Desulfurococcus amylolyticus Z-533: one gene and its partner. Each later gene encodes a partner of the first gene's protein in a complex. Links are inferred from orthologs where the notes say so. Each region holds a gene or a part of one and is shown on either strand. Other genes may lie near its edges.

Region 1 (3,960 bases):
GACTCAAACCCATACTCGTATAACTTGCCGACCAACTGGTATATCCTCTCCTCTAGAATACTTATCGTTCTAGGGCTTTGCCTCTTAACGCTTTCAAGGAATGGAGTGTCTGGAAAGGCTTTCCATCCCTCAAGCCTATCTATTTTATTAGCTGCAACAATGAATGGCACCCTCTTCTCCTTCAATATGTTCAATGCCTCTATGGTTTGAGGCTGGAATCCTTCAACCACATCTACGACAAGTATAGCCATATCAGCTACACTACCCCCTCTTCTCCTAAGATTACTAAATAATTCATGTCCGGGCGTGTCAATGAAGAGTAAGCCCGGTATCTCTATGACTAGCTTTGGAAAATACTTCTTTAGAGGCTCAGTAATCTTGTTTAAGACACTTGCAGGTACTACACTAGCTCCAACATGCTGCGTTATCTCGCCTGGCTCCTTCTTAGCTACAGCTGTACCCCTGATCTTATCAAGTAGTGTTGTTTTTCCATGATCCACATGACCCAGTACAACTATTATGGGTTGTCTAATCCAGGTTTTCTTATCACTACTCAACTCCAACACCATGTAAACACTGTATGTGGCCCACTAGTAAGCCTAGTTATTCTAAACCATTAACGTGCTTATATCGGTTAATTCTTATTTTACGGCATCAGCCTATTGCGGGTTCTAAATCCTTTCTGAATTCTTGTAGATATTTTAGAGCCCACCCAGGTAACCCAGTGTCTAAAAGCCTATAAACAGGTAATCACAGGTATCCACCAGACCCGAACCCCCTTAACAACCCTAGAAAACATAAACGTTGCTTCTACGCCCCTAATAGAGACCATTAAAAACCCTGGGTATAAAAAGGGGATACTGGGTAAAATATACCCCAGACACCCACCGGGCAACTGGTGGTAGATATGCCTGACTTCAAGATAGTGGTAAATGATCCGGAGGCACCCAAGAAGGAGAAATTAGTTAAAGTAAAAGTGGAAGGAGACCCCGAAATACAACTCACAGATAAAGTGAAGGAGAAGCTGGAGCTACCAGTGTTTAAAGTAAATAGTAAAACAGCGAGTGAAATAGGGGCTGTCCACGGGGTAGCCACTATAAGAATGCGGCGTCCAGATACAGGGGACAAGGTGAAGTTTACTGGGAGAATAATCATAGATGACAACGTGCCTGATAACGTTGTGAAAGTCAGCATGGAGCAATTAATTAATGCAACGGGACAGAACGAGCTGGAAGGCGAGATCTTCCGCGCAAGAGCATGGCAGATAAGGATAAATGACGAGAGAACTCAAACTATTATCGGCCTTAAGATAGGTGATTATATTGATGGATCAATAATCGGCCTGAAAGGGGTTAAACTAGCTATAACAGGAGGTAGCGACATAAGTGGTTTCCCAATGAGGCCTGATATAAGTGGACCGGTTAAAAAGAAGGTGTTATTATCGGGTCCACCAGGTTTCCATCCCGAAGAAGACGGTGAACGAAGGAGAAAGACTGTTAGAGGCAACACTATAGCGCCCGATATAGTCCAAATAAACACGAAGATCGTATATGAATCAAAATAAAAGAGCGCCCTAAAGGCATGAATTATTTTTAACCATGGCAGTCTCTGCACATGAGGATTGGGCGGCTTGGATTTATAAATGAATCTAAACTAAATTATTCTAGCTAAGGTGAATAAGTAATCATGCCGTGGGATATTAAGCCACCCGAGGTCAACATAGGCGTCGTTGGACACGTTGACCACGGTAAAACCACTCTGGTCCAAGCATTGACGGGTGTCTGGACAGCAAAGCACAGCCTAGAGATAGAACGTGGAATGACTATTAAACTAGGATATGCTGATGGGAACATCGCCTATTGTGATGGGCTACCGCTACCTGACGCATACACGATTAAAGAGTATTGTCCAGACGGCTCTGAGTCGAAGTTGCTTAGAAGGGTTAGCTACGTTGACGCGCCTGGTCATGAATTATATATGACGACCATGTTGAGTGGGGCAATGATCATGGATGGAGCTATATTAGTTATCGCGGCCAACGAGCCATGTCCTCAGCCACAGACGGTAGAGCACTTGATGGCGTTGAACATCCTCGGTTTACGGAACATCATCATTGTTCAGAACAAAATAGATGTCGTCGATAAAAAACGCGCATTAGAGAACTATAACGAGATCTTAAAGCTGGTTAAAGGCACTGTAGCCGAGAACGCACCAATAATACCGGTCAGCGCCCTACACCACATCAACATAGATGCATTGCTCCAAGCTATACAAGAGATCATTCCAACACCTGAGAGAGACTACACGAAGCCTCCATTAATGTATGTTGTGAGAAGCTTTGATGTAAACAAGCCCGGCACCCCCTATGATAAAATAGAGGGAGGAGTAATCGGGGGCTCCCTTCTACAAGGGCGTTTCAGAGTAGGAGATGAGATAATGATACTCCCCGGGATAAAGACGCAAGTAGGGAGTGCTAAATCACAGGTCTCTAAATACGAGCCTATAGTGACGACTATAGAGGAGGTACGCTATGGCAACTTAATAGTGGATGAGGCCAGACCTGGAGGACTGGTGGCAATACAGACCAAGCTGGATCCCTCGCTAACTAAAGGTGATCAATTAGTGGGTTCAATAGTAACCACTCCTAGGAACAATATACCAGTTGTGAAGACCTTGGAGGTGCGCTTCCAGTTGTTCGAGAGAATAGTGGGCACCAAAGAACTAGGAAAACTCCCACCAATACAGGTGAATGAGAAAATAGCCGTTGCAATCGGTACAGCGAACAGGGTAGCCGTAGTGAAGTCTATAAGGAAAGATATAATGACCATAGAGCTAACAGACCCTGTTGCAACATGGAGTGGATCCAGGATAGCTATAAGCCGCCGTGTATTAGCAAGGTGGAGGCTTGCTGGCTGGGGGATAATAGAGGGTGTCTCAGAATAAGGGGATAACTGTTTTACTCGATACAAACATGCTTCTCATGATGGCTAACGGCATACCTGTACTTGAACAAATAGAGGAGAAGCTTCTCACGAAGCCAAGGTACATAGTGATAAAGCCCGTATACGATGAACTAGTTAGAATAGTGGACTCAGAGAAGCCCAGTATTAGTAGGAGGGCGAGATTAGCACTTGAAATAGTTAACAGGTATTGTGAGATAGTGGATTACGCTGTAAACCCCGGTGAAACAGTCGATGATGCTATATTAAGATACGCCAGCGAAAACAACGTCGTGGTAGCCACAAATGATAAAGAGTTAAGGAGGCGCCTCAGGAGCCGTGGGCTACCAGAAATATATCTCCGTGAGGAGTCGTGGAGAATAGATGTGGAAGGGGTTCCCTCATTCTACTGATTTAAGGGCGTCATTATAATTAGTATTTAAAACCTATAATAGTTAATTAAAAATATCAACACATACTTAAACACTGGTGATTAAACCATGTATTCACTGATAAGAGTAAATGATGTAATCAGGATACCGCCAGCGAAATTTGGGAGACCAGTGAAAGACGTGGCGCTTGAGGAACTACGGAGCAAGTACGAAGGAACAATAGCATCAATAGAGTCCAAGGGCGGCGAACATAAGCTAGGGATTATAGTAACCATAATAGATGTAAAAGTCGATGAAAATGGGAGGATACTACCCGGAGATGGTGCAACATACCATGACGTGGAAATGAGTGCCCTAGTATTCAGCCCATTCATCAAGGAAGTTGTTGAGGGCGAAGCAGTTACGGTAGCTAAGTCAGGTATATATTTAAACCTAGGTGTTTTAGATGGATTCATCCATATAAACCAGGTATCCGAGGAAAAGGTTTCCTATGACAATACACGTTCGGCAATAATGTTAGAGGAGTCCCATAGAACAATAGAGAAAGGAGACATTCTCAGAGCAAAGATATACACTATTGGAATATTACCGGGTAAGGGGTTGAGAATACATATGACGATGAAGCAACC
Region 2 (4,382 bases), 1.1 Mb from region 1 along the record:
ACCATTGAAGAATAGGTACTATGAGATATCAATGCCGGGTATCCAAAAACCGTTAACCGGTAAAATATTGAAGATAACGTCGAGAAATACTGTTGTCCAGGATATACATGGGGTCGAGCATTATATACCAAACATACAGTTAATACGGGCTATCTTCAAGCCGCTGCCTCCACAGTTAACCCTCAGAGTAGTTGTTGATTTACCTGGTGAGGGCATCAATATGAACTATTTAAGCGAGCTAGATAGGCAGATCACAGAGAAGTTAGAGGAGTACAGACACCCAGGTTTCAAGGATTTGAGGAAGATAGTTTTAGCTAAAGTATCAAACAACCGCTTAGAATACCTTGTAACACTCTATCCTGTTCAAGCAACTATAAGGGATGAAGATGTGAGAAAAGCTATGATCGAGTTAGTTTCAACGCTCTCCAAGACCCTTGAGGGTAAAGCCAGCGGTATCAACGTGATGAGCGATTAACTGCTTTAAAGGAGTAGAGTGTCTCCGTTCACAGCTTTGTAGAGTACTACTTACTCTCCAGGAATCTCCCCCTTAGATCGAAAAATGTAGCATTGTCTACGAGCACCCTGATCCATCTACCATAATCTAGAGCGGGGTCTCCGCTCTTACCTGTTACCACTACCGGGATATAGTTTTCAAGCCTACAAATCCATGTATTCGAATGCTCCGTGGTGAAACATTCCACTTCTTTTCCAACGTATTTTAAACGTATTTTCAAGCCAACCTCTTCTATGACCTGTAGGGCCCTTAGAACCCTTTCCTTCTTAACTCTGGTTGGTACCTGGGGTAGTGACGCTGAATAAGTCAGCGGTCTTATACTATAACCTGCCAAGTGAACTCTTTCAAACTCTAGTTCCCTTATAACTTTAAGGGTCTCGTTGAAGTCTTCCTCATCCTCCATGGGATGTCCAACGATGATATCGGTTGCAATACTTACACCAGGTATCCTTGATTTAACCTCATTAACTATCTCGATATACTCCTCCACGCTATAGTTGCGGCGCATTACACTAAGTACTTTATTGCTTCCTGATTGCAGAGGTATGTGGAGGAACCTATATACCTTGCTGGATTCATTGATAGCATCTATTAAATCATCAAGGATGTAGCGTAAGTGCTCCGGGTTTATCATACCTATTCTAATCATGTATCCACCACTGACTCTTCTACTCACCTCCTTAACCAGCTCCGGAAGCTTCCGTGTCTTATAGAGGTCCAAGCCATATGTACCTAGATCCATACCCGTCAACTGTATCTCTACTGCCCCGTTTCTAACTGCTCTCTCCACTGCTTTTACAACAGCATCGATACCATGGCTGACGAGGACGCGTCTAGCATGCTTGGTTATACAAAAGCTGCAATTGCTTAGACAGCCCTCCTGTATTGGTATCGGGGCGATCCTATCTTCTACATGAATTCCTATTCTATCTCTTTCCCTTAATCCATCAATCAATATAACCTTACCCCGCGTCTTCAGGACTTCTGTGATCAAGGCAGAATTCTGGGGCGAAACAAGGCTGGCCTCAGGTGCTATCTTTAACACCGTGTATGGTTCGGCCTTGGCCATACATCCGGCTACAATTAGCTTCTTACCTGTTCTACTAGCTACTTCATACAGCTCCCTTATCCTTTTAACCATGTGGTATTCTGTATCCAGTCTCACAATACATGTATTGATTATAAGGGTATCAGCATCTTCGATACTGTTAACTAATTCGTGTCCCTCGCGCAGAATATTCTCCACCATCAATGCTTCATCGCTCTTATTCAGGGCACATCCATAGGTCTCAATATACACCCTCATACCAGCACCCGTTTCCAGCCATCCCCGGCGTAAAGATACCTGATATCCTGCTTCTTCATAAGATTACATATATATAACCCTATTATATCATCCATGGAGCATAGGTGTGTAAATTGAGTAGGCAGAGCCTACCAGGATATGAGAAACTAGTTGAGAGGGCCTTTGAGAAGCTTGGAGGCAAGCGTGGGAGCGGCGAAGTATTTGAGATGCCCCATGCCGACGTACTCGTCATCGGGAGTAAAACAGTTGTGCAAAATTTCAGGCAGATAGCCAGCGTGCTTAATAGGGATGAAGAGTTATTAAAGAGGTACTTCATGAAGGAGTTGAATGTGCCAGGCTCAATCAATGAAGCTGGCCAACTGGAATTAAAGGGCAAGTTTAATCCGCAGGCAATCAATCAGTTACTAGTAAGGTTTGTAGAGAGGTATGTTAAGTGTAGCACATGTGGTTCAGTACATACAAGGTTAACTAAGAAGGGAAAGGTATTCGTGCTTAGATGCGATGCATGCGGTGCTGAGACAACTCTTCCAGCATTTTAAGGTGTAATCATGGAGAACCGAGGGAAGGAAAGGGTTAAGACCTATGTTAAGAAACAAGTTGTCGATGGAGAGGTAATCATTGCAGCATGTGATGAAAACATTCTGGGACTACACCTAGTAGACGAGAACATTAAGGCTAACTTCTACGTTGACCCCTACTTCTATAAAGGCGAACTATTAGATCTCGAGGAAGCAGTTAAAATACTTGCTACAGCAACCATCGGTAATATAGTGGGGGAGCAAATAGTCCAGGCTGCATTAGAGATGGGATTAATCCATCCTGAAGCAGTTTTAAGAATAAAGGGCATACCCATAGCTCTTTTCATGAGGATTTAATAGGGGTATAATGTTTTGAGTAATACTCGTTTCTGCGTTAAATGCGGGAGGGAATTCAAACAGGAGGATTTAATCAACAGCTTATGCGTTAATTGCTACCTAAAGTACCATGGAGTCTTCAAGGAAACCCCTCATGTAGAACTGACAATATGCCCTAAATGCGGTTCATGGTATTTTAAGGGGGCATGGCATCCTTCCCTAGACATAAGGGAGGTTATAAGGAGGGAGCTACTGGCGGATCTCCATAGATTCCTATATGAGAATATAAGTGTAATCGAGGTTGACGTGGTTTCCGACATATACAAGATCAACGCTGGTGAATATGGTGTTAAAGCGATATTCACCATGGAAGTCAATGGAAGACATGTTGTCAAGGTAAACCAGGTAGTAATTACAAAGCTTAGATATAGAACCTGCGATAAATGCATGAGGAGAACAACTGGTTCACATAAAGTACTCGTACAGGTGAGGTTTGAACCACTAGAAAACATAGAAGGGCTGCGACGCGAGGTCATGGAGTTACTACGTGATCTTGAAATAGGTGAAAGTATCATCGAAGTAATGGAGCTACGGGAGGGTTTAGACATAAAATTCGAAGATATAGTGTCCCCGAGGAAATATGTTAACATATTGGTAAAGAAATATGGGGCTAAGACCTCGGAGTCGTTTAAGTCGACGAAATACGATTTCCAAGAGGGTAAATGGAGCGGAGTGATGACTATATCGGTAAGGATACCCGCAATCAGAGAGAACGACATAGTGAGATACAGGGGTAAACTAGGTATTGTTAAACAAGTTGAAAACGGTGTCATTAGAATCCTCATCCTGGAGACAGGGGAAGAAGTGGAAGCTCGTCTCTCAGAGTACTGGGACAGAGTGCTCGAAAAGCCCGGTGGGATCTATATAGATGAACGAGTATTCACTGTAATAGCCATAGACAAGTCAACAATATATCTCCTAAACGAGGAAACAGGTGAGTTGAGAGAGGCATCCTTAACCCCAGCTAATTATGGGTTAAAGCCGGGTGATAAAGTTATAATATTGAGTGATGGTGAAAGAGAACTAGTAGTAAAAAAGGAGGGGTGAGGTGTCTGAGTAAGAAGCATCAAAAACAGGGAGATGAGCATGGTGGAGAGATACCACTACCCAACCCTGATGAGGGGACGATAATATGTGGTGTAGTAAGGCATCTAGGCGGAGACTATCTCATAGCTAAGTGCCTCGATGGAGTCGATAGAAAGATAAGGATACCTGGTAAACTAAGGAGGAAGGTATGGATAACCGAGGGAGATATTATCCTGGTGGGGCTCTGGGATTTTTCAACGGAAAAAGGTGAAGTAGTATATAAGTACGGTAAGAACGAGGTAAACAAACTGGTTGAGAAGGGGGTAGTGCCGAAGGAGTTCATCGATGCATTAAGTGAACTCATATGAGCGACGACATAGATAAATTACTCAGGAAAAAGGAGGAGCCCCGTAGAAAAGATAAAGACCTTTTTGAAACGGTTGAAGAGGTCTTTGATACAGCCACAGTCATGACTATCATTGAATTAATAAGGAAGAAAATAATTAAGAAGCTAAATGGTGTCGTGAACACTGGTAAAGAGGCCAGGGTGTATCTTGGAATAGGGTATAATGGAGAATACCTAGCCGTGAAGATATATTTAACTAGCACGGCAGAGTTCAAG

What was found. Proteins that work in one complex are often made in the same cells at the same time.
Region 2: the proteins of SPHMEL_RS00505 (region 1) and SPHMEL_RS06275 are in contact, whole or in part, in a crystal structure (PDB 2QMU), measured with the Saccharolobus solfataricus proteins. The link is inferred for Desulfurococcus amylolyticus Z-533 from one-to-one orthologs. Residues at the interface, in WP_009988771.1 of Saccharolobus solfataricus: Trp33, Pro65, Glu66, Gln148, Val151, Asp152, Val154, Ser155, Lys156, Ala159, Leu160, Tyr163, Arg164, Lys167, Ile180, Ile181, Pro182, Val183, Ser184, Leu186, His187, Ile189, Asn190, Asp192, Ser193; in WP_231918336.1 of Saccharolobus solfataricus: Met1, Leu2, Arg4, Leu5, Tyr6, Lys8, Leu9, Pro10, Ile106, Lys108, Lys109, Glu110, Lys111.

What each region holds. Positions count from the first base shown.
Region 1 is NZ_KI911318.1:85,812-89,771, reverse strand. Bases 1,020-3,814 are described here. They hold SPHMEL_RS00505 (translation initiation factor IF-2 subunit gamma), read left to right. Parts: upstream 1,020-1,686; coding sequence 1,687-2,943; downstream 2,944-3,814. Other genes in these bases: SPHMEL_RS00495 (DNA-directed RNA polymerase), read left to right, coding at 3,440-3,814; SPHMEL_RS00500 (PIN domain-containing protein), read left to right, coding at 2,930-3,352; SPHMEL_RS00510 (30S ribosomal protein S6e), read left to right, coding at 1,020-1,564. Outside these bases: infB (translation initiation factor IF-2), read right to left, coding at 1-569; more of SPHMEL_RS00510, read left to right, coding at 908-1,019; more of SPHMEL_RS00495, read left to right, coding at 3,815-3,960. UniProt on the Methanocaldococcus jannaschii protein: eIF-2 functions in the early steps of protein synthesis by forming a ternary complex with GTP and initiator tRNA.
Region 2 is NZ_KI911318.1:1,185,524-1,189,905, forward strand. What follows is about bases 905-3,646. They hold SPHMEL_RS06275 (translation initiation factor IF-2 subunit beta), read left to right. Parts: upstream 905-1,933; coding sequence 1,934-2,359; downstream 2,360-3,646. Other genes in these bases: SPHMEL_RS06270 (tRNA (N(6)-L-threonylcarbamoyladenosine(37)-C(2))-methylthiotransferase), read right to left, coding at 905-1,820; SPHMEL_RS06280 (DUF424 domain-containing protein), read left to right, coding at 2,369-2,695; SPHMEL_RS06285 (60S ribosomal export protein NMD3), read left to right, coding at 2,711-3,646. Also shown: SPHMEL_RS06265 (hypothetical protein), read left to right, coding at 1-475; more of SPHMEL_RS06270, read right to left, coding at 522-904; more of SPHMEL_RS06285, read left to right, coding at 3,647-3,781; SPHMEL_RS06290 (translation initiation factor aIF-1A), read left to right, coding at 3,778-4,128; SPHMEL_RS06295 (serine protein kinase RIO), read left to right, coding at 4,125-4,382. UniProt on the Methanocaldococcus jannaschii protein: eIF-2 functions in the early steps of protein synthesis by forming a ternary complex with GTP and initiator tRNA.